DNA from 4 places in the Geobacillus sp. B4113_201601 genome. Region 2 is predicted to be linked to each of the others. Evidence: riboswitches for the same ligand, from Rfam matches in the RefSeq annotation. Region 2 holds a riboswitch; each other region holds the start of a gene.
The links. Region 2 has a riboswitch for S-adenosylmethionine ahead of B4113_RS04015 (VOC family protein). Riboswitches for the same ligand answer to the same signal wherever they lie in the genome.
Positions count from the first base shown of each region.

Region 1: linked by a shared signal. The riboswitch ahead of B4113_RS02260 (methionine ABC transporter ATP-binding protein) and the one ahead of B4113_RS04015 (VOC family protein) in region 2 are both predicted to bind S-adenosylmethionine.
Region 3: linked by a shared signal. The riboswitch ahead of metK (methionine adenosyltransferase) and the one ahead of B4113_RS04015 (VOC family protein) in region 2 are both predicted to bind S-adenosylmethionine.
Region 4: linked by a shared signal. The riboswitch ahead of B4113_RS14730 (phosphoadenylyl-sulfate reductase) and the one ahead of B4113_RS04015 (VOC family protein) in region 2 are both predicted to bind S-adenosylmethionine.

Region 1 covers NZ_LQYX01000015.1:9,118-14,817, reverse strand. Annotated here, with positions in the region: gene B4113_RS02275 (carboxymuconolactone decarboxylase family protein) at 328-690, opposite strand; gene B4113_RS02270 (MetQ/NlpA family ABC transporter substrate-binding protein) at 1,125-1,973, opposite strand; gene B4113_RS02265 (methionine ABC transporter permease) at 1,990-2,658, opposite strand; gene B4113_RS02260 (methionine ABC transporter ATP-binding protein) at 2,648-3,676, opposite strand; SAM riboswitch class I at 3,853-3,962, opposite strand; gene B4113_RS02255 (hypothetical protein) at 4,037-4,384, opposite strand; gene B4113_RS02250 (thioredoxin family protein) at 4,534-4,848, opposite strand; gene B4113_RS02245 (toprim domain-containing protein) at 4,845-5,204, opposite strand; gene B4113_RS02240 (YusG family protein) at 5,300-5,536, opposite strand; gene gcvH (glycine cleavage system protein GcvH) at 5,610-5,700, opposite strand, start outside.
Region 2 covers NZ_LQYX01000029.1:12,929-18,628, forward strand. Annotated here, with positions in the region: gene B4113_RS04000 (ABC transporter permease) at 1-671, shown strand, start outside; gene opp4A (oligopeptide ABC transporter substrate-binding protein) at 684-2,468, shown strand; SAM riboswitch class I at 2,519-2,623, shown strand; gene B4113_RS04015 (VOC family protein) at 3,048-3,431, shown strand; gene B4113_RS04020 (PaaI family thioesterase) at 3,986-4,468, shown strand; gene B4113_RS04025 (PaaI family thioesterase) at 4,859-5,275, opposite strand; gene hutG (formimidoylglutamase) at 5,419-5,700, shown strand, end outside.
Region 3 covers NZ_LQYX01000074.1:1,892-7,591, reverse strand. Annotated here, with positions in the region: gene B4113_RS08805 (tetraprenyl-beta-curcumene synthase family protein) at 1-20, opposite strand, end outside; gene B4113_RS08800 (gamma carbonic anhydrase family protein) at 227-757, shown strand; gene metK (methionine adenosyltransferase) at 953-2,167, opposite strand; SAM riboswitch class I at 2,291-2,405, opposite strand; gene pckA (phosphoenolpyruvate carboxykinase (ATP)) at 2,592-4,178, shown strand; gene B4113_RS20495 (HEXXH motif-containing putative peptide modification protein) at 4,372-5,253, opposite strand.
Region 4 covers NZ_LQYX01000101.1:24,848-30,547, forward strand. Annotated here, with positions in the region: gene B4113_RS14710 (sirohydrochlorin chelatase) at 28-774, opposite strand; gene cobA (uroporphyrinogen-III C-methyltransferase) at 786-1,562, opposite strand; gene cysC (adenylyl-sulfate kinase) at 1,712-2,323, opposite strand; gene sat (sulfate adenylyltransferase) at 2,336-3,496, opposite strand; gene B4113_RS14730 (phosphoadenylyl-sulfate reductase) at 3,610-4,317, opposite strand; SAM riboswitch class I at 4,447-4,553, opposite strand; gene B4113_RS14735 (DUF1128 domain-containing protein) at 4,762-4,986, opposite strand; gene B4113_RS14740 (low molecular weight protein-tyrosine-phosphatase) at 5,204-5,686, shown strand.

The DNA.
Region 1 (5,700 bases), on a different contig from region 2:
GTCCCCCCCACGCGCAATGGAAACAGCGTTTTTTCACCGGCCTTCTAAGAGGCTGGTGATTGAATCGTGGATACCGCTTTACGAATGTTATTTCTCAATTAGAAAAATCTTGTTACATCGGTCCTGCTTTTCGCTCATTCTCCCATTGATGAAAGGAACCAGCGTTTTTTCACCAGCCTTCTAAGCGCGAACCCAATCGGCGAGGCCCCCGCTTCGTTCACCAACCGACCTTCTCACTAAAAAAGACCCGTTCAAATTGCCGATTTTCTCGGTTTACAGGAGATACCAACTGATCTTCTCACTAAAAAAGACCCCGTCACCGGAGTCTTAATGGGCGGTGCGCAGCTCGCGGAGGCATTCTTGGACGAGCGTCACCGCTTGGCTCATCGCCGCCCCGCCGCCAAACGCCGCCGCCACCGCGCACGCTTCCAAAACTTCTTGTTCCGACGCCCCTTCATCAAGGCATCCTTTCGTGTGGTAAATCGTGCAATACTCATCTTGCGTCGCCAAGCTGATGCCAAGCGCGATCAGCTGCTTTTCCTTTTTCGACAGCGCCCCCTCGGCAAAGCACGCTTCCGTAAAGGCGTTAAATCGCTCCGCTACGTTCGGGAGTTTTTGGGTGAACGCCCCGAGCCCTTCTTTGTAGTGGCGAAGCGCCGATTCGACCGATGACGGTGTGACGTGGTTCATTTTCGTTTTCCTCCTTTGTCCGTTTCTGCTGTTAGTATGCATGCAGGAACGGCAAATTAAACGGCGAATCATATCGGAAAAAGGAGGAGACCGCCACGGCGTTGGCCGGTGTTTTTTGTGCCGGCCGCAGCCGGTTCAATCATCGCCATCTAGGAGGCTGGTGATTTCGTGCAAAAATACCGCTAAGCTCCATCCATTTCTCAATGAGAGAAACCTCACAGAATCAGCTTTCTTTTCTGAATGAAAATACGCCTCCAATTGGTGTGTCAGCGGTTTTTCACCGGCCTTCTAGGCGATGAGCACTGCCCTTGGCGCAAGCGGGAGGGCTCAAGCCGCTGACCGGCCGTTGTCGCGCGCTGCACGGCTTCACCATTTCTCCGCCCGTTGCCATGTTAGAACCGCTGACGAAAAATAACGGGAGCGAACCGCTCCCGTTATTGATTGTTTTCCGCCGCTGGAATGACGGCACCGTGGTATTTTTCTTTGATGAAATCTTGAATTTCTTTCGATTGCAGCACTTCGACCAATGTTTTGATTTCCTTCCGGTTTTCATCGCCTTTGCGCACGGCGACAATGTTCACATACGGATTGTTTTTCGGCGACTCCACAGCGATCGGGTCTTTCGCCGGATCCAAGCCGGCGTCCAGCGCATAGTTGGCATTGATCAGCACCGCATCGCCTTCGCCGTTTTTGTAAATTTGCGGCAGCAGCCCAGCGTCGACATCGGCCTTAAACTTCAAATGCTTCGGATTTTCGACGATGTCGTTCACCGTCGCTTTCGTTTTATCGACGCCCGGTTTCAGTTTAATGAGCCCTTTTTCTTGCAGCATCGACAAAATACGGCCGTGGTCGGCGACCGAGTTGCTCATGATGATCGTTGCGCCGTCCGGCAGCTCTTCGATGCTTTTGTATTTTTTCGAGTACAAGCCGATCGGCTCAATATGAATGCCACCGGCGTTAACGAATTGGTAGCCATGCTCTTTCATTTGCGACTCTAAATAAGGAATGTGTTGGAAGTAGTTGGCATCAATTTCTTTGTCGGCCAACGCTTTGTTCGGCAAAATATAGTCTTGGAACGTAATGATCTCCAAGTCAATGCCTTTTTTCTTCAAAATCGGTTTCGCTTTTTCCAAAATTTCCGCATGCGGCACGTTCGAGGCGCCGACTTTCAGTTTTACCAATTTGCCGTTGCCACCCTCATCGGCGGCGTTGTTGTTGCCGCCGCAAGCCGCCAAGGCGAACACCAAGACGGAAGCGAACAGCACGCCAAGCCATTTTTTCATCGATTTTTTCCTCCTTTTATCGTTTATCTATTTTGGAAGTGACAATGTCACCGATCCACTGAATGACAAAGACAATCACAAGCACCAACACGGTCGCGACAAACGTCACATCGTTATGGCTGCGCTGAAATCCTTCCAAATACGCCAAATTCCCAAGTCCACCGGCGCCGACAACGCCAGCCATCGCCGTATAGCCGACAAGCGACACCGCGGTGACGGTAATCCCCGAGACAAGAGCTGGCAACGATTCCGGCAAAAGCACCTTCCAAATGATCGTCCACGTCGAGGCGCCCATCGCCTGCGCCGCTTCAATGACCCCTTTGTCAATTTCGCGGAGGGCGATCTCAACCATGCGGGCGTAAAACGGCGCCGCACCGATGATGAGCGCCGGCAGCGCCGCGTTGGCGCCGAGCATCGTCCCGACGAGCCATTTCGTAAACGGAATAAGCAAAATGATCAAAATAATGAACGGAATGGAGCGGAAAATGTTGACGAACGCCGCGATGACCGTATTGGCCAGCCGGTTCTCCCATAGGTTTCCCTTTGCCGTTAAAAATAACAGCAGCCCAAGCACCACTCCGAGGACGAACGTGGCGGCGACCGCCATGCCGGTCATGTACAGCGTCTCGACCGTTGCCGCCCACATCGTTTCCCATTGCACGTTCGGCAGGAGGTTAGCGAGCATCGTGAATCACCTCCACCGCCACTTGTTGGTCTTGAATATAGTCGAGCGCCCGACCGATTTCATCCGCCGCCCCGTCGATGTGCACAAACAGCACGCCGTAGGCGCCTTGATGGGTTTGTGAAATTTTTCCTTGTAAAATGTTGACATCAACGGCAAATTGGCGGACGACTTGCGTAATGAGCGGCTGTCCAGCGGCGGCGCCGACAAACGTCAACTGCGCGATCACCCCGTTCGGGTAGTGGCCGAACAGATGCGAGACAGCTTCTTCGGTTTCCTCCGGCTCGACCAGCTGCTTGACGAACCGTTTCGTAATCGGCTGCTGCGGGTTCCGGAACACGTGCAGCACGTCGCCTTGTTCGACGATTTTGCCGCTTTCCATCACCGCGACGCGGTCGCAAATTTTGCGAATGACGTGCATTTCATGGGTGATGAGCACGATCGTCAGCCCGAGCCGCTTGTTGATGTCAACGAGCAAATCCAAAATCGCGTCCGTCGTCTGCGGATCGAGGGCGGACGTCGCCTCATCGCAAAGCAGGACTTTCGGATTGTTGGCGAGCGCCCGCGCGATGCCGACCCGCTGCTTTTGCCCGCCGCTCAGCTGCGACGGATACGCCTCTTCCCGCCCGGTGAGACCGACAAGCTGGATGAGCTCATCGACGCGCTTTTGCCGTTCCTCTCTCGGAACACCGGCGATCTCGAGCGGAAAAGCGATATTTTCCCTGACGGTGCGCGACCAAAGCAAGTTGAAATGCTGGAAAATCATGCCGATTTCCTGACGGGCGTTTCGAAGCTCCCGACCTTTCACGCGCGCCATGTCGCGGCCGGCGACGATCACCCGACCGCTCGTCGGTTTTTCCAATCCGTTTAACAGCCGAATGAGCGAACTTTTTCCGGCCCCGCTGTAGCCGATAATTCCAAAAATTTCTCCTTCGCGAATCTCAAGCGACACGTTGTCAACGGCTGTCACCGCACCGTTGGCCGCTTGGTATACTTTCGTCACCTGTTCAAGGGTGATCATCGTTTCACCTTCCTTTCTTGCCGTGCGCTTCCCGTTCGCCAGCAGGCGCAAGCCCCGCCGCCGAGCGCGCCCGCGCAAGCAGCCGAAGCGGGCTGTTCACGCCCAGCGCCCAAGCAAGCGCAAAAAGAAAACCTTTCTGCCCGCGGAGAACAGAAAGGTATTGTCTACCATTCCGTCTCTTATCTCTCAAAGCAGGCTGCTTTGTGTGAATTGGCACCATTTCAGCGCAAGCGCTGACGGTTGCCGGGCTTCATTGGGCACATCCCTCCACCTCTCTTGATAAGAGCACAACGCAAATGTATTCAATTTGGTTACGAATGTGATTGTATCATTGGATGTCGAATCGTGTCAACCTATTTTTTATCCAACATGCCGATACGGCTTGGCCAAATGGAGGAGCGACTCCAGCAGCAATAAATGGCGGAAGCTTCCCGATACGTGCACTTCTTGCAGCCGGACGAGCTGCTGCAGCTTCAGCTCACCGCTCAGCAAGGAGGCGAGCGCTTCCTTCGAACCGCGCACCGTCAACGTGTTTCGTTCATCGTTCTCGCACTCAACGATGGCCGGCTCTTTGCCAAGCAAGACGGAAGCGGCCTCCCCGTCGCTTTCAAACCGAACGCATAACTGCTCGTCCGGCAAAATCGGCAACAAATGACGCAACATTTGCATCCGCTCGATGAACCGTTCCACAAACTCACGCACTTCCATTGACCATCACCCCCATGTCCTTTGTTCTCTATTTCCATATGTGGGGGCAAGAATCCTTTACAAAAATCTCGACAGCCTGTTGACGAACGGACGCCGTTTTTGTCATTTCCCAAGAAATGTGTCAAACGGAGTCAAAAAAAGGGGGACAGTCAACGCGGCAGCCGGGCTTGCAGTTGCTCATACAAATCGGTGACGGAAGGGAACGCATACCATTTGTCGGCCATCGCTCCGTCAACAAAAAGAAGCAAGCATGGAACGCTGGAAATTTGCCACTCCACAGCCTGCTCAGGAATATAGTTGATATCCGTTTCGTAAAACGGCAACGTCGGGAATAGCTGCTCGATAATCACGAGCATCCGCCGCGCCAATTGACATGTGCCGCACAGCGGGGTATACAAATACAGCGCCAAAAGCGGCTCGTTCTCGATCGTTTTTCTGAGCTCATTGCGATCGATCGCGTTCACCCGCTTCCCCCCTTCATCAACCATTCCATTCGCACCTCAAAATCGGCGCGCAGCAACACTTGCGCCAAATGCCAAAGCGGAGCGGCCGCCACTTCCCGGTACGCCCGGTCAATATAAATATGTTCGGCTTCGGGAAACATGCGGCGAAACTGGCGGCGCAGCTTCTCCCCCGCCTCATCGGCGTCGGCAAGCACGTATACATCTTGGCCTTCGAACTCGTCGGCCAACTCTTCCAAGCGGGCATCGCTGATCGTCCCGTTCGTACACACGATCACGACCGGTTCATTCAACACCGCCGCCACCTTTTGTTTATCCGATCTCCCCTCGACGATGATCACCTTTTCCACTTGTCGCATATCCGCCCCACCTAACTCCACCAATGTTGTGCTCTATTGTATGATCGATGCGAGCCAAAGGTTGAAAAAAAGCAACGGCCATCCACCGTTGCCTTTCAACACCAGCCCGCTTCCCCGTCGCAGTCGACATATTTTTGCCCCGGCTCAACGGTAGCGGTCACGTCTTTGTAAACTTTTCCATTTTGCACTGTATAGCCGCTTTTTAACGGAACGGTCTCCGGAAGCGGAACATGGCCGATCAGCTCCCCTTCCGCATACAAATCAAGCGTGCGGCCGTTCCATTTGCCGATTACCCGATCGGTCACATCGATGCGCGCCGATTGCAGCGCCATCTTTCGCACCCCCTTGTTTCATTTCTTCCATATGTATAGGGTGCCCGAATTGAGCCGAAAATGACGGCCATGTTTATCCTTCCGTCACCATCGCTTCATATTGTTCCGCTGTCAATAATTGGTCAATCTCACGGGTGTCGCTCGGTTTCACGACGATCATCCAC
Region 2 (5,700 bases):
GCACAGACTACGGGGGGCGCGACGTGTTTGGCCAGCTCATCATCGGCGCCCGCAATTCGTTTACGATCGGGCTGGCCATTACGCTCATTACCGGCCTCATCGGGCTGACGATCGGGCTGATTGCTGGATATTTTGGCGGTTGGATTGACAATGTTATTATGCGCGTCATCGATTTCATTCTCGTTCTGCCATTTTTGATGCTTGTTATTGTTTTTGTCGCCATTGTGCCTAAATATAATGTATTGACGTTTATTTTGATCATGAGCGCGTTTTTGTGGACGGGCAAAGCCCGGCTGATCCGCGCCAAAACGCTGGCTGAGCGCGAGTTGGATTATGTCAGCGCGTCAAAAACGCTCGGCACGCCGGATTGGAAAATTATTATTTTCCAAATTTTGCCCAACCTCAGCTCGATCATTATTGTCAATTTGACGTTAAATTTGGCGGGCAACATCGGCATCGAGTCCGGTCTCACGTACCTTGGCTTCGGGCTGCCGGAGAGCACGCCGAGCTTGGGCACGCTCGTCAGTTATGCGACCAATCCGGATGTGCTGCAAAACAAATGGTGGGTTTGGTTGCCTGCATCATTGCTTATTTTAGTAATGATGCTGTGCATAAATTTTATCGGCCAAGCGTTGAAACGTGCGGCTGATGCAAGACAACGACTAGGATAAGGGGGAGAAAATGTGAAGAGAAAATGGTTGGCGACTCTCGCCGCGCTCTTGCTCGTGCTCGCCGGGTGCACGGGCAAATCCGACACAACGAGTGGAAAGGGTAACAACAACGAAAAACCGGCGGCCCAGAAGGAAGACACCAGCAAATTCCCGATGACGGTGAAAAACGACGGGAAAATCATTGACGGCGGCGTGCTGAAATACGGCCTTGTGTCCGACACGCCGTTTGAAGGGACGCTCAATCGAGCATTTTACCAAGGAGAACCCGATGCAGAAGTCATGCAGTTTTTTGACGAAAGTCTCTTCCGAATCAATAGCGACTATGAAATTACGAATGACGGTGCTGCAACGTATGAGCTATCTAAAGATAAAAAGACGATGACGATCCGCATCAAAGACAACGTCAACTGGCATGACGGCCAGCCGGTGACCGCCGAAGACTTGGAGTACGCCTATTTGGTCATTGGCAGTAAAGATTACACCGGCGTCCGCTATGGCGATGCGCTCATCCAAGGCATCGTTGGAATGGAAGAGTATCATAGCGGCAAAGCGAATAAAATTTCTGGCATTAAAGTCATCGACAAAAAGACGTTGACGATTACATGGAAACAGGCCAATCCGTCGGTGTTGACCGGCATTTGGGCCTATCCGCTGCCGAAGCATTACTTGAAAGACATTCCGATCAAAGACTTGGCGAAATCGGATAAAATTCGGAAAAACCCGATCGGCTTCGGACCGTTCAAAGTGAAGAAAATCGTTCCGGGCGAGTCGGTCGAGTTTGTTCGCAATGATGACTATTGGGATGGCAAACCAAAATTGAAGGGTGTCATTTTAAAAGTCGTCAGCCCGAAAGTCATTTTGCAAGCGATGAAAAAAGGGGAAATCGATGTTGCAGAATTCCCAACTGACCAATATGTGAATGCTAAAGGAACAAAAAATATTCAGTTTATCGGCAGAATAGATTTGGCGTACAACTATATCGGCTTTAAACTCGGCCACTGGGATGCGAAAAAGCAAGAAAACGTCATGGACAATCCGAAATTCCAAAACAAAAAACTGCGCCAAGCGATGGCGTACGCCATCAACACCCAAGAGGTGGCCGACCGCCTGTATCATGGCTTACGCTTCCCGGCGAACACGCTCATTCCGCCGTCGTTCCCGGGCTACCATGACAATTCGATCAAAGGGTATACGTACAATCCGGAAAAAGCGAAACAATTGCTGGATGAAGCGGGATATAAAGATGTGGATGGCGATGGCCTCCGCGAAGATCCGAACGGCAAAAAATTCAAGATCAACTTCTTGGCGATGAGCGGCGGGGACATCGCTGAACCGTTGGCCAAGTTTTATATGCAATGCTGGAAAGATGTGGGTCTCGATGTTCAGCTTGTGGACGGACGCTTGGCGGAGTTCAACTCTTTCTATGATATGGTCAAAAAAGATGATCCGAAAGTGGACGTTTACGCAGCCGCGTGGGCGACGGGCACGGACGTCGATCCATACGGATTGTATGGACGGAACGTCATGTTCAACTACTCGCGCTGGGTCAATGAGAAAAACGATGAACTGTTGGAAAAAGGCCATTCGGAGCAGGCGTTTGACAAAGAATATCGCCGGAAAATTTACAGTGAATGGCAACAGCTGATGAACGAAGAAGTTCCGGTCATTCCGACGCTGTATCGCTTCTCCATCCTTGCGGTTAACAACCGCGTCGCCAACTTTACGGTCGATCCGGGCTCGAAACTGACGTGGAAAGATGTCGGCGTCACGTCCGAGCAACCGGAAGTCGAACAATGACGATTGCCGCCTTTGATGATGTATGATAAGATAGAAGACAAATTGCATACGTCTTATCAAGAGTGGGCGAGAGAACGGGCTTGATGACCCCACAGCAACCTGCCGCTGGCAAGGTGCTAACACCCGCAAAGCGATGTCGCTTTGGATGATAAGAACGGCCACCCCCTTTCGCGTCATTCCGAGGCGGAAGGGGGTTTTTGATGATGGGAGGTGAGGGGGCGTGGCGGAACGACTGTCGCTCCGCGCTTGCATGGCGGCGCATGTGGTGGCGGCGACGTTTCCCGTTCACGTCATGCGCTGCGTGCGGACGGAGCTCATCCGGTTCGATCGCTAGGCGGTCGTGCATATCGACTGCGGGGACGGCTATGTCCACCTGTATGGGAAACCCAAGGAACGATGGTTTCCCTCGTGCTGACGAACGATGAGGCGGAGGGATGGAAAGCGGAGGGGGCGTACGCCCTTGATCGCTATCTATGGCAGGGGCTAGGAAAAAATACGTTTTCCACCGTCAATGACCCCGTATTTGCGGGCTGTGTTTTCCATTGAATCGTAGAACGTGAGAGAAAGGAAGAACAGCGGATGGCAGTCAAAAAATTTGAACACGTCGGCATCCAAGTGAAAGATATTGAAACATCGAAAGTATTTTATCAAAACGTCGTCGGCCTCGAGCTGCTCAGCGAGATGATTCATACGAACGGGACGATGAAACTGGCGTTTTTGGGGCTTGACGGCCAAGTCATCGTTGAGCTCATCGAAGGATACAATCCGGATTTGCCGACGGAAGGAAAAGTGCATCACGTCGCATTTACGGTCGAAGGCATTGAACAGGAGAAAGAGCGGCTCGTGTCGCTTGGCGTTCCGCTCGTTTGGGAGGACATTACCGCGCTTCCGAACGGGGCGAAATATTTGTTTTTCCTCGGCCCGGACGGGGAATGGATCGAATTTTACGAACCGGAACGATAAGAAGAATGAAAACAGGCAGCCCGCGATTTTGCATCGATCGGGCTTTGGGCGTCAGAGCGTGGCTGGCGCCTCTTTCTATTTTTTTGCCTTGACCGCACATCGACCGGTGGCATAGAAGGCCGGTGAAAAACCGCTGTCACACACCAATGGGCGGCCTTTTTAATCAGAAAAGTTTCATGGGCAGTGTGATCTGCCCTCCACCGAGGCGTGAAAATCTCGCGTCAGTTCGGCATTTTCACGGAAAGTTCCATGGGCAACGGTTTGCCCTCCACCCAAGGATGAAAATCCGCGTCAGTTCGGCATTTTTATAGAAAATGGGTGGCCATCCGTATTTTTCCCGAAATCACCATCCTTATAGGTCCTGTCAGCTTCGTTTTGTACGGATGGCAGTCCGTGTGTGGGCTGACATGTGGGAATGATTCCTGATGGAGCCACTTCGTTGTTCATGACGGTCATTGTAGCATGGACAGCAACTTTAGGGCAAAAAGTGCGCTTTAGGGTCGAGACTTTTTCAATTGGATGATATACTAAGAATAAAGAGGGGAGGAGATGTCATGGAAGAAACGATCGTTCACGCCATTCAAGACGACTATCCGGAGGAATTCGCTTGGTGCTATGGCTGCGGCCGTTTGAATGAGACGGGCCACCATTTCCGCACCGGATGGCAAGGGGACAAGACGGTGACCGTATACACGCCGCGCCCCGAACATACTGCCATCCCTGGGTTTGTATACGGTGGATTGATCGCCTCGCTCATCGACTGCCACGGTACTGGTTCAGCAGCGCTGGCGCTGCACCGGAAAAACGGCCATGAGCCGGGTAGCGGGGAGACGCCGCCGCGCTTTGTCACCGCTTCGCTGCACGTCGATTTTCTCAAACCGACGCCGCACGGGGTGCCGCTTGTGGCCATCGGCACGGTGACGGAAATTCACCCGAAAAAATGGCAAGTTGACACCGAAGTGTTTGCGAACGGTGAATTATGCGCCCGCGGGCAAGTCGTCGCCGTCGTGATGCCGAAAACGTTTGTCCGCTCTTAACAAGCAACGGAAAGCGCCGAAAAGCCGCTGTTTTTTGACAGCGCTTTCTTCGGCGCTTTGTCACTGGGGGCGGTTAGGAACTGAGCGCCCCCTGCAGTTCGGCTCGCGCTGGCGGGCAAAGCCCATCATCATTCCCCCTGCCCGTTGTGAAGAGCCAAGGCGTCCGGAGTCGTTGTCCGAAATGCCGCTTTCTTTCCAGTAGGTTTTGAGGGGCGGTGATTTAAGGAAACAGGCCGCTTACCGGCCTCGCTTCTTAAATAGAAAAGCCTTGTCGCGTCAGAATCGTCTTTCACACGCTCCCCCCATTGTCCGAAAGAAACAACCGCTTTTCACCAGCCTGTTTGGCCTTCTTTCGGAATCCTGCCCATGACCCGCTCGCACGAATGACCTTCATCGTTTTTCCATGATGATCACGGATGACGTGGCGCTCGCCACCTCTTTGCCGCTTTGCCGCACGGTGGCGGTCACATAAACGACCGTTCGCCCGGGTTTTTCCACTAGCGCCTCGATTTCCGCTTCCCCCGCTTCCAGCGGACGATGAAACGTCGTGTGCAAATTGATCGAAGCGTGCATTTGGTTATCGCGAAGCAAGGTCGTCACCGCATACGCCATCACAATATCCGCAGCTGCGCCGACAAACCCGCCCATAATGACGCCGTTGCCGTTGAGCAGCGATTCGCTTACCTTCCATACTCCTTTCGCATAGCCGTCCCGGGCTTCTGTCAAGCGAACGCCGAGCGTTGTATCGCACGGCGGCGGCGCGCTTTGGCCGGCGATGACGTCATGTAAGTTGACGGTTGATTTCATGCTGTGTCCCCCTTTCTGTTGTCGATCTGTATTCTTTTATTCGCGGGAAAGAGGCGATTTCCTCTTTCTGCCCCTGCAAGAAGGAGAACGGCAAAGCGGCAGCGAAAGAAACAGGTAGCTGATCGTCGAAAGGAGATGGTTCGATGTATCAACAACCCGAGCAAAGTCGCTGGACGGGGAGGGTGGACAGTGTGAGCGATGAACGGGCGTTTCGCCTCCATCAGCGCATCCGCCTGTTGGATTTATCGCAGCCGTTGGCGCCGATGGAACGAGCAGCGGCTCTCATCGGCTTTGCCTGCGACGAGGGCGTGCGCCGCAACCAAGGCCGTCAAGGGGCGAAAGAGGCGCCGGCCGCTGTGAAAGCGGCGTTGGGCCGGCTGCCATGGCATCTTCCGCAAGGCGCGTCCATCTTTGATGCCGGCGAT
Region 3 (5,700 bases), on a different contig from region 2:
GGATGGGTCGGGATCTTCAATCGGGCTCACCTCGGGCGCAAAAACAAATGCTTTGTCTATTAGTATTGCCAGCCCCACCGCCTTCACAAACCGCCGCAGTGCGCGTTCATCGGCGAGCGGGGACGCATAAACTACATCATTCACATCGACAAGCGCGTGCAAAACAGCGGGATACCGTTGTACAATACTTGATGAACAAGATTGCCATAGAAAGGAACGAACGACGATGATTTATCCGTACAAAGGCAAAACGCCAATCATTGCTCCATCCGCCTTCATCGCCGACTATGTGACGATCACCGGCGATGTCACGATCGGCGAGGAGACGAGCGTCTGGTTTCACACCGTCATCCGCGGCGACGTGGCGCCGACGATCATCGGCAACCGGGTCAATATCCAAGATAACTCAATTTTGCATCAAAGTCCAAACAATCCGCTCATCATTGAAGACGGCGTGACCGTCGGCCATCAAGTCATTTTGCACAGCGCCATTGTTCGCAAAAACGCCTTGATCGGCATGGGATCGATCATCCTCGATGGCGCCGAAATCGGCGAAAGCGCGTTTATCGGTGCCGGCAGCTTGGTGCCCCCCGGCAAAACCATCCCGCCGAACGTGCTCGCCCTCGGACGGCCAGCGAAAGTGGTGCGCGAGCTAACCGAGGACGATTTCCGCGAAATGGAACGCATTCGCCGCGAATATGTCGAAAAAGGACAATATTACAAGGCGCTCCAGCAGCAGCGGACCAACCGGCCGTAACGAGCCGACTTCTTGCTCGGTCGCCAAGCCGCGCGACGGGACGCACACGAACCGCCAGAAGAACAAAGTCCGGATGGGCCATCAAGGCCAGCCGCGCCTTCTTGGCGAGACCACACTTCTTTTTCGAAGCAAGCGAACCATGAAAACGAACAAGAGGGCGGCCGGCTATCGCCTGCAGGCCACCCTCTTGTGTCTTTATTGCTTGCTCGCCAACGCCAGCGCTTGTTCTTTCAACAAGGCAGCTTTGTCGGTGCGCTCCCACGGCAAGTCGATGTCCGTGCGCCCGAAATGGCCGTAAGCGGCCGTTTGTTTGTAAATCGGACGGCGCAAGTCAAGCATTTTGATGATGCCGGCCGGACGAAGGTCGAAGTTGTTGCGCACGACTTCAATTAAAATGTCTTCAGACACTTTGCCGGTGCCGAACGTATCGATCGAAATCGAGACCGGACGGGCGACGCCGATCGCGTAGGCGAGCTGCACTTCGCACTTATCGGCGAGCCCGGCCGCGACGATGTTTTTCGCCACATAACGGGCCGCATACGCCGCCGAGCGGTCGACTTTCGTCGGGTCTTTGCCCGAGAACGCGCCGCCGCCATGACGGGCGTAGCCACCGTACGTGTCAACGATGATTTTCCGCCCCGTCAGCCCGGCATCCCCTTGCGGACCGCCGATGACGAACCGGCCGGTCGGGTTAATGAAGTAGTTCGTGTTCTCATCCAACAGCTCCGCTGGAACCACCGGCTTGATGACATGTTCTTTAATGTCACGTTCCATTTGGTCTTGAGTAATGTCCGGATGATGTTGCGCAGAAACGACGATCGTGTCGACGCGCACCGGTTTGCCGTTTTCATCGTATTCGATCGTCACCTGCGTTTTGCCATCGGGACGCAAATACGGCAACACGTCCGTTTTGCGCACTTCCGCCAAGCGGCGCGCCAAACGATGGGCGAGCGAAATCGGCAGCGGCATCAGCTCTTCCGTTTCATTGCAGGCAAACCCAAACATAAGCCCTTGGTCGCCGGCGCCGATCGCTTCAATTTCCTCATCCGTCATCTGACCTTCGCGCGCCTCAAGCGCCCGATCTACTCCCATCGCGATGTCCGGCGACTGTTCGTCAATCGACGTGAGCACGGCGCACGTGTCGGCGTCAAATCCGTATTTCGCGCGCGTATAGCCGATTTCGCGAACCGTATCGCGGACGATGCGCGGAATATCGACGTACGTCGACGTCGTAATTTCCCCGCTCACGAGCACCAGCCCGGTCGTGACGCTTGTTTCACAAGCAACGCGGGCGTTCGGGTCTTTTTCCAAAATGGCATCCAAAATCGCATCGGAAATTTGGTCGCAAATTTTGTCCGGGTGTCCTTCGGTTACAGACTCTGAAGTAAACAAGCGGCGTTTGGCTGACATTCGGCTCATTTCCTCCTCTTGACATCGTTGCTGGAGATACGGAACTCATTTCCCTTGGCAATATAAAAAAACCTTTCCTGTCACGGCGAGGAAAGGTCGTCGCAATCGTATTGCTTCCTTTCACTCTTATCGTTCAAGGACTGCGCCTTGCCACAGGTTAGCACCATTTCACACATGTACAGTTGTGACGGTTGCTGGGCTTCATCGGGCCTGTCCCTCCGCCGGCTCGGGATAAGAGTATCCGTTCAATGACTTATCATATCGCAACAAACGAACGGAAGTCAACCATACAAAACATTTTTTTATTGTTCAAAAAATGAGGAAAAATAAGTCCGAAAAACCTTCACAATTAGTATGGACTATTAATAAAAATGTGTTATACTATTTTCAAAAGTGATTCCAATAAAGAAGGCAGGTTTTGAACATGGGGATTGCCAATATGACGAATAAACTCGATCTCTTGCTGCAAAAACCGTACGTCCACCACCAACTGTCCGTCGCGGAACTCGTTGAAAAAGTGCTGCAGCGAAAGGAAGGCCGGCTGACGCATACCGGCGCCGTCGCCGTCACGACCGGCAAGTACACGGGGCGGTCGCCGAAAGACAAATACATCGTCGAAGAGCCGTCAACGAAACAAACGGTCGACTGGGGAACGGTCAACCAGCCGATGGCGCCGGAAACGTTTGAAAAACTGTACGACAAAGTGCTCGATTATTTGTTAAAACAAGAGGAACTGTTCGTCTTTAAAGGCTTTGCCGGCGCCGATCCGAAATCCCGGCTGCCGATTCAAGTCGTCAATGAATTCGCCTGGCACAACTTGTTCGTCCATCAGCTGTTCATCCGGCCGAGCGCCGAAGAGCTCGCCGCGCATGAACCGCAATTCACCGTCATTTGCGCGCCGAACTTTAAGGCGGATCCGGCGGTGGACGGCACGCGCTCGGAAGCGTTCATCATCATTTCCTTTGAACGCCGCGTCGTCCTAATCGGCGGGACGGAGTACGCCGGCGAAATGAAAAAATCGATCTTCTCGGTGATGAACTATTTGCTGCCGGAACAAGGCATCCTGCCGATGCACTGCTCGGCCAACGTCGGCCAGGAAGGCGACGTCGCCCTCTTCTTCGGCTTGTCAGGAACCGGGAAAACGACGCTCTCCACCGATCCGAACCGCCGCTTGATCGGCGATGACGAACATGGCTGGTCGAGCCGCGGCATTTTCAATATCGAAGGCGGCTGCTATGCGAAATGCATCAACTTATCGCGCGAGAAAGAGCCGCAAATTTTCGACGCCATCGGCTTTGGCGCCGTGCTCGAAAACGTCGTTCTCAACGACGCGACGCGGGTGCCGGATTACGATGACGGCACGCTGACGGAAAATACGCGCGCCGCCTACCCGCTTCAAGCGATCAAAAACATCGTCGACCCGAGCGTCGCCGGCCACCCGTCCACGATCGTGTTCTTGACGGCCGATGCGTTCGGCGTCCTGCCGCCGATCAGCAAACTGACGCGCGAACAGGCGATGTACCATTTCTTAAGCGGCTACACAAGCAAACTCGCCGGCACCGAACGCGGCGTCACCGAACCGGAAGCAACGTTCTCAACGTGCTTCGGCGCACCGTTTTTGCCGCGCCCGGCCGTTGAGTACGCGGAAATGCTCGGGCAAAAAATCGCCGAACACAACGTCCGCGTCTTTTTGGTCAACACCGGCTGGACAGGGGGGCCGTACGGCGTCGGCAGCCGCATGAAGCTCGCCTACACCCGGGCGATGGTGCAAGCCGCCGTCGAAGGGGAGCTCGACAACGTCGAAACGGTCAAAGATCCGATTTTCGGCCTCGCCATCCCGACCCGCGTCCCGGGCGTGCCGGATGACGTCCTGCAGCCGCAAAACACATGGGCCGACAAACAAGCATACGAACAAAAAGCAAAAGAGCTAGCGCAAAAATTCCGCGCCAACTTCCAAAAATTCGCCCACATCGATCCGTCCATCGAAAAACTCGGCGGACCGCTCGTTTAACAAGAACCCAGCCGGACAGGGAACCGTTCCCTGTCCGGCTGTTTTTTATTTCTTTCCTTTGCTTTGGACTCCGACACTGAATCCTTAAGCATTTCTGTACGTCGATCCGTTTCATTCGCCTCAAACAACCTCAAAACAACCGGACTCGATCAAACGCAATGGGCTTCTGTGTTTTCATTTGTCGCAATGGCCATTAGTTCTGTAAGGAATACGTAATGTCATCAAAAGATGGATGATTAATGAACTTGCGCATGATTTCTAAAGTTTTTACTCCCTGTTCCCCCAAGAATTGTGTTCTTGCCTCTATTTCTTCAACTGTTTTCCGCAAATCATCCATATACTTCTCAGAATTTTTAGAATCATTAAACAAGTGATAAAGATGCATAATTCCTATAGAAACTCCAGCAGCATGATATGCTCTGTCTAAAGGCCTTTTGATTTTCAAGATGGTTGATGTAACTAGAGCTTCTTCTTTTGCACATTCATTAGCATTAGGAAACATACAGTTAATCATATCATCCAAGAAGATACTTTGGTGGATAAACTCATGATAAATGGCCTCTGCATATTCAATGATTGACCAATCAGATTGAGGGTTTAACCATACTAATCCCATAACATTGGACACTGATCCTCCACCAAACAAATCTTTTTTTAAAATCAAAAAGGTACCAATAAGTGTATTAATTAAATCATACAAATCATTATGCAATACTTTGATCAACTTTAATGCTTTTTCAATTCTATCAGTAATTACTTCTTGCTCTTGTTGTGAATAAATGTGTTTATCGTTTTCCAAATCCTCTTTGTCAATCATACCCAAACTAAGTAATTTATTTTGCAATGTTTTATCAAAATATGTAACATGTATTTTTTCGTTTGAGTATGGAACAGGAACATCTTGAATATAATTTATGGCTTCAAAATATTTCTCTTTTAACGTGACACCTAATGGGAATTTCTTTCCACTTTCCTGCTCGACATAATTTTTTAGAATCTCGATATTCTCGATAATGTGTGATTTATGCAGAAATGGTAAAAAGATTTTTGATTCTGTCTGAACTATACTTGACATACTACTCCCCCTATTCACGGTATATTTATGGCTCTTCACCACAAAATACACTTGACAAAAAACGTTTTTCATAACGTCAAAAAGATCAATTTCCATTTTTTTGTTATTTTGTTCAACCGGGAGGGTCAATATCATGTTTGTTCCTAAAAGTCAAGTACATCTTTCACCCGAGTTCGACAGTTTTGAGGTCATTTTAGGCTCTTGGGTGATGTCCCCACGGGTGAAGGAGCGCTCCCCTTCCCATGGGTCGTAACCGTCGAGGTTGGACTTTTCGCGATGTTCCTGGAGCTAGTTGAGTTTTAGCGATCAACTAGCCCCATTTTTTTCATAAATTGAACAAACTACTTTGTCAAATGAATTTGCATTCTAAGTGGTTGTACTACAAGAGACATTTGTGCATTACTTTTTAAATAATGTTCAACATAACGTTTAATATTTTCGACATGC
Region 4 (5,700 bases), on a different contig from region 2:
GTACATACAAAAAAGGAGCTTGGACGGTCAAGCTCCTTTTTTCGCCAGCGCCAGCGACGCTACTTGTTGCCGAATGAGCGTCACTAGCCGCGGATGGTAGCCTAAGTAAGGACACAAATGCCATTGTTTGTCAGAAGTAGGGAACCCGCGCAGCTTCCGTTCGATCGTTTTCATTAAGACCCCGGTGAACAATAAATATGGAACGACAAACACGCGCCGGCAAGGTGAGGCGTTCGCCTGCTCAAGCCCTTCGTCAAGCGTCGGGCCGATAGCGGCAAGAAAGCAGACGCTAACGTGCGGGACGTGTGTTTTTTCTTGCAAACGCCGGGCGATGGCGGTGATGTCGCGCTTCGTATCGGGATCGCTGCTGCCGCGGCCGATGAGCAAAATCATCGATTCGCCATCGAGGGAAGACGCGCATTCACTGATGCGGTCAATGATGATGTCAATCATCGCATCATGAACGCCAAACGGGGAACCGCAGACGATTTCGACTGCTGGATGGCGCTGTTTCGCCAGCTCGAGCGCCGCCGGAATGTCGCGTTTGGCGTGTCCGGCCGATAGGAGCAAAAGCGGAATGACAATGATGCGCGTCGCTCCTTGGGCGACGCAACGGTCAACCCCGGTGATGATATCCGGTTCCGCCAGTTCGATAAAGCAAAGTTCTTGAATCGGGATGTCGACGGCTGCCTTGCATTGCTCGAAGAAACGGGTCGCTTCCAAGCGCGCGGCAGCGACGCGGCTGCCGTGGCTGACGTATAAAACAGCTTCCATGGCGAACCGCCTCACGATGTGGCGCCAGCGGCCGCAGAGGACCACAACAGCCGCTCATACCATTGAATGTTCGCGCGCAGCCGCACGACCTCCCCGATGATGACCATGCTCGGATTTCGCATTTGCTCGTTGGCGGCGATTTCGGCGATCGTCGCTAACGTGCCAGTGACCGTGCGTTGGGCGGAGGTCGTTCCCCATTCGATGACCGCCGCCGGTGTTTCGGGCGACTTCCCATATTTCATCAGTTGGCCGCAGATGGAGGATAAGCGCTGAATCCCCATATAAATGGCAATGGTGTCGATGCCTTTGGCTAAGCTTTCCCATTGAATTTCGTCGCCGCTTCCTTCGCGCCGGTGCCCGGTGACAAAGGCGACGCTTGAGCTGAACTCGCGATGGGTGACCGGGATGCCGGCATACGCCGCTGCGGCGATGGCAGAGGTGACACCGGGAACGATCTCAAACTCAATCCCATGCTTGACGAGCGCTTCCGCCTCTTCGCCGCCGCGCCCGAACACGAATGGATCGCCGCCTTTTAAGCGGACGACAGTTTTCCCCTTTTTGGCATGCAGGACGAGCGCGCGGTTGATCGTTTCCTGCTGCATGGCGTGGCAGCCGGGCAGCTTCCCGCAAAAGATCAATTCAGCGTCCGGCTTGGCGTATGACAACAACTCTTCGTTAATGAGACGGTCGTACAAAATGACATCCGCCCGTTGAATGCATGTTAGTCCTTTGACGGTGATCAGTTCCGGATCGCCAGGGCCGGCGCCGACAAGGTAGACTTTTCCCATCGTTGTTTCCGCCCCTTCGTGCATGATTCAGCCAACCGCCGGAGCGCGGCGTGAATGCCTAGCTGTGCTTTTTATTGTACATCGTTTGCTTTTGTGCGCAAACGACTTTGGCAAATGTTCTTCCGTTCTTTTGAGCAAAGGAGGAACAATCAGTCCGCCTTCGCTGCCGGGATCATTCTCCGTTCGCGCAAATAAGCGAGCACTTGCTCGACGCATTCTTCGACCGAATAGCGGTCGGTTTCGATCGTCAGCTCCGGCGCTGTCGGCGCTTCGTACGGCGAGTCGATGCCGGTAAATTCGCGAATTTCCCCGCGGCGCGCTTTTTCGTACAGCCCTTTTGGGTCGCGTTTTTCACATTCTTCAAGCGGACAGCTAACATAAATTTCGATAAACTCGTCCTCGTCGACGAGACGGCGGACGAGCGCCCGGTCTTCGGCAAACGGGGAAATAAAGGCGGTTAGAACAAACTGGCCGCTGTCGACAAACAGTTTGGCCACTTCACCGATGCGGCGGATGTTTTCCGTCCGGTCGGCGGCGGAAAAGCCGAGGTCTTTGTTGAGCCCGTGGCGGATGTTGTCACCGTCTAATACGTAGTTTTGAATGCCGAGCTCAAACAGCCGTCTGGAAACGGCGTTCGCCACCGTTGATTTGCCGGAGCCGGACAGCCCGGTGAACCAAAGGATGGCGCTATGATGGCTGTTGCGCTCGCGCCGGTCTTGTTTCGTGACCGATGTTTGATGCCAAACGATGTTCGTGCTCATGACGCTCCTCCTTTACCGCGTTGACGGGGTGACCGCTTCGCGCTGTTGCAATCCTTTGATCAAGACGGCGGCGACTTCCGGGCGGCTGAACGTGCTTGGCGGCACTTGGCCGTTGCGAAGCATTTCACGAACTTTCGTGCCGGAAAGAACGACATGATGCTCAGCATCATGCGGGCACGTTTTCGTTGACGCCATGCCTTCGCATTTCGTGCAATAAAAGCTATGTTCGAAAAAGAGCGGCGTGATCCCGAGCTCTTCGGCCGTAAAGTTCGAGAAGATTTTTTGTGCGTCATACGTGCCGTAGTAATTGCCGACACCGGCGTGGTCGCGGCCGACGATGAAGTGCGTGCAGCCGAAGTTTTTGCGCACCATGGCATGGAAAATGGCCTCGCGCGGTCCGGCATAGCGCATGGCCGCTTGGAAGACGCCAAGGAAGACGCGGTCTTTCGGATAATAGTTTTCCAGCAGCACTTGGTAGCTTTCCATCCGGATGTCAGCCGGAATGTCATCTGCTTTCGTTTCACCGACGAGCGGGTTTAAAAACAAGCCGTCGACGATCTCAAGCGCGCATTTTTGAATGTATTCGTGAGCGCGGTGAACCGGGTTGCGCGTTTGGAAGCCGACAACGGTGTTCCAGCCGAGTTCGGCAAACCGCTTCCGCGTTTCGGCCGGATCGAAATAAAACGCGGCGAACGGTCCTTTATCGGTCCGTTTGACAAGCGTGACTTCCCCGCCGACGTACACATCCGGTTTTTCAAACAGTTTGCGCACGCCAGGGTGGGCGAGTTCATCCGTTTTGTAAACGAACGTGGCTTCTTTTGTTTTGTCCGGGCGGTACATATCAGCGATTTCGATGACGCCGTACACGTCGCCGTTATAAACGAGCTTCGCTTTATCGCCGACGGCAAGTTCTTTCGCTTTCTCCTCCGTCACCGCGAGCGTGATCGGAATGCTCCAGACGGTGCCGTCAGCGAGGCGCATCGTATCCACAACCGCGTCGTAGTCCGCTTTCGTTAAAAAGCCGGTGAGCGGGCTGTACGCCCCCGTGCCGATCAATTCCAAATCGCTTAATTCCGCTTTCGACAGTTCGATCGTTTTGGATGCTTCGTCAAGCGGATAATCGGGATTCCAACGATTGATTAATGTGCCGCCATGCGGGATGCTTACGCTCATGTTCATAACCTCCTAGATTGATAGACTGAAAAATCGCTTACATGCCGCCATGTTCATGGCGAAGAAAAAGGAAATGAGAAACGCAATCGCAAGGAGCATACGATGGGTTCCTCCTATGTGAGATGGAGCCCGCACTCGGTCTTCCCTTGGCCGGCCCAGCGCCCGGAGCGCAAATCGTTCGGATCGACTGCCGGCGCTGTACACGGAGCGCAGCCGATGCTCGGGTAGCCGCGGTCATGAAGCACGTTGTACGGAAGATCGTGCTTATACACGTAGTTCCATACGTCTTTCCATGTCCAATGAATGAGCGGACAGACTTTGACCGAACGGAATTTGTCATCCTTATTGATGTATTCGACATGGCGCCGCGTCGGCGATTGTTCGCGGCGCAAGCCGGAAATCCAGGCGGTCACCCCGGTCAGCGCTTCACGCAGCGGAATGACTTTGCGCAGCTCGCAACATTTGTTCGGATCGCGCTTCCATAGTTCATCGCCAAACTGGGCGGCTTGTTGTTCCAACGTCAGTGACGGGCGTTTCATCACGATGCGGAGCGAAGGATATTTTTCTTTCACTTTTTCGATCGTGTCATACGTTTCTTGAAAATGCAGGCCCGTGTCGAGAAAGACGATTTCCGCATCCGGTTTCACTTGGGAAATCAGATCGATCAGCACGATGCCTTCGATGCCAAAGCTACAGGCGTACACCATTTCATCACCGTACTCGCGGTACGCCCAAGCGAGAACGTCAAGCGCTCCTTTTGTTTCATTGTCAGACGGAAAAGACGGTTTTTCTGCCGTTTCCCACTGATCGTACGTGAGCATCGTTTTTCCCTCCTTATAAAACCAAAGAAAATCAACGTGATTAGTTGGATATTTACTCAGCAAGCGGCAGCTCGGCGACAAAAATGCCCTTCCCATTTTGATTGTGGAAAGAGCGGAAGAATTAGCGCCGCCTTATCTTTCAAAATGGAACCCATTTTGCTGGAATTGGCACCTTGCTAGCCAGAGCAGGTTGCCGGAGTTCATCGGGCCAGTCCCTCCCTCGCTCTTGATAAGCGTATGCAATGATGGAATTGATTAAAATTTTAGCACAATTGCCGCCGATGTCAATCCTAGTTTTTCGATGGGAATTATGTTTATCGTGGCGGGCAAGCGCCTTTGGATCATGGCTGGCCGGTGCGTCATGTCAGCGAACCCCGCGGTTCGGCGGAAAGACGCCCCGTTTTCCGCCCTTCAAAACCGCGCGTCCTTACGACCGGCAAGCCTTTACTTTTTGCGCAGATTCCCGAGTTCTTCCACAATGGCTTGCATTTCACTCGGACTGAACGCCTCGCGTTTCATCACCATCTCGAAAATCTCTTTCAATTCATCGTACCATTCCTCGGAAAAATGTGATGGCTTCATCGCTTCCCAATTGAGCATTTTTAATTTTTGTTTCAATTGGTCAATCATGTATTCGACGTTTTCCGCCGACGGTTTGGATAAGTCCATGATTCGCGCTCCTTTCATAACGGTTATCATGTATTGTACCACACCGGCGCTGAAAAGCGGGAGAGAAGATCGTCTGTTGCCCAGCCGAGAAACAGACGGTATGGTAAAATGGAGAGGTGGGCCTGTGCGGTGAAAGAGAGGCTAGGCCGGCGAGAAAAAAGAAACAATACCGAATGAAACGATGTTCATCACGATGGCGAAAGGGAGGCCGTTTCGGATGGTGAAAGTGCTGTTCGTTTGTCTTGGAAACATCTGCCGTTCGCCGATGGCGGAAGCTGTTTTTCGCCATTTGGTGAAAGAGCGGGGACTAGAGCATGTCATCACCGTTGATTCGGCGGGAACGGGCAGCTGGCATGTGGGAGAACCACCGCATGCGGGAACGCGGCGAATTTTAAGCGAGAACAAGATCGATTATTCCGGCATCCGCGCCCGGCAAGTCGCCCGCCGCGACTTGGAGGAGTTCGATTATATCATCGCCATGGATGCCACCAATTTGAACGATTTGCGGCGGTTGGCCGGCCCCCGGTCGAGAGCGGTGATCGCTCGGCTGCTCGATTTCGTGCCGGAACGGGAAACGGACGACGTGCCAGACCCGTACTATACGGGCAATTTTGCCGAAGTGTATCGCCTGATCCGAGCGGGATGCGAGCATTTACTGGAAACGATCATGCGCGATCATCGGCTGACGGAGGAGCATTGAGCCGCTTCCGCTTC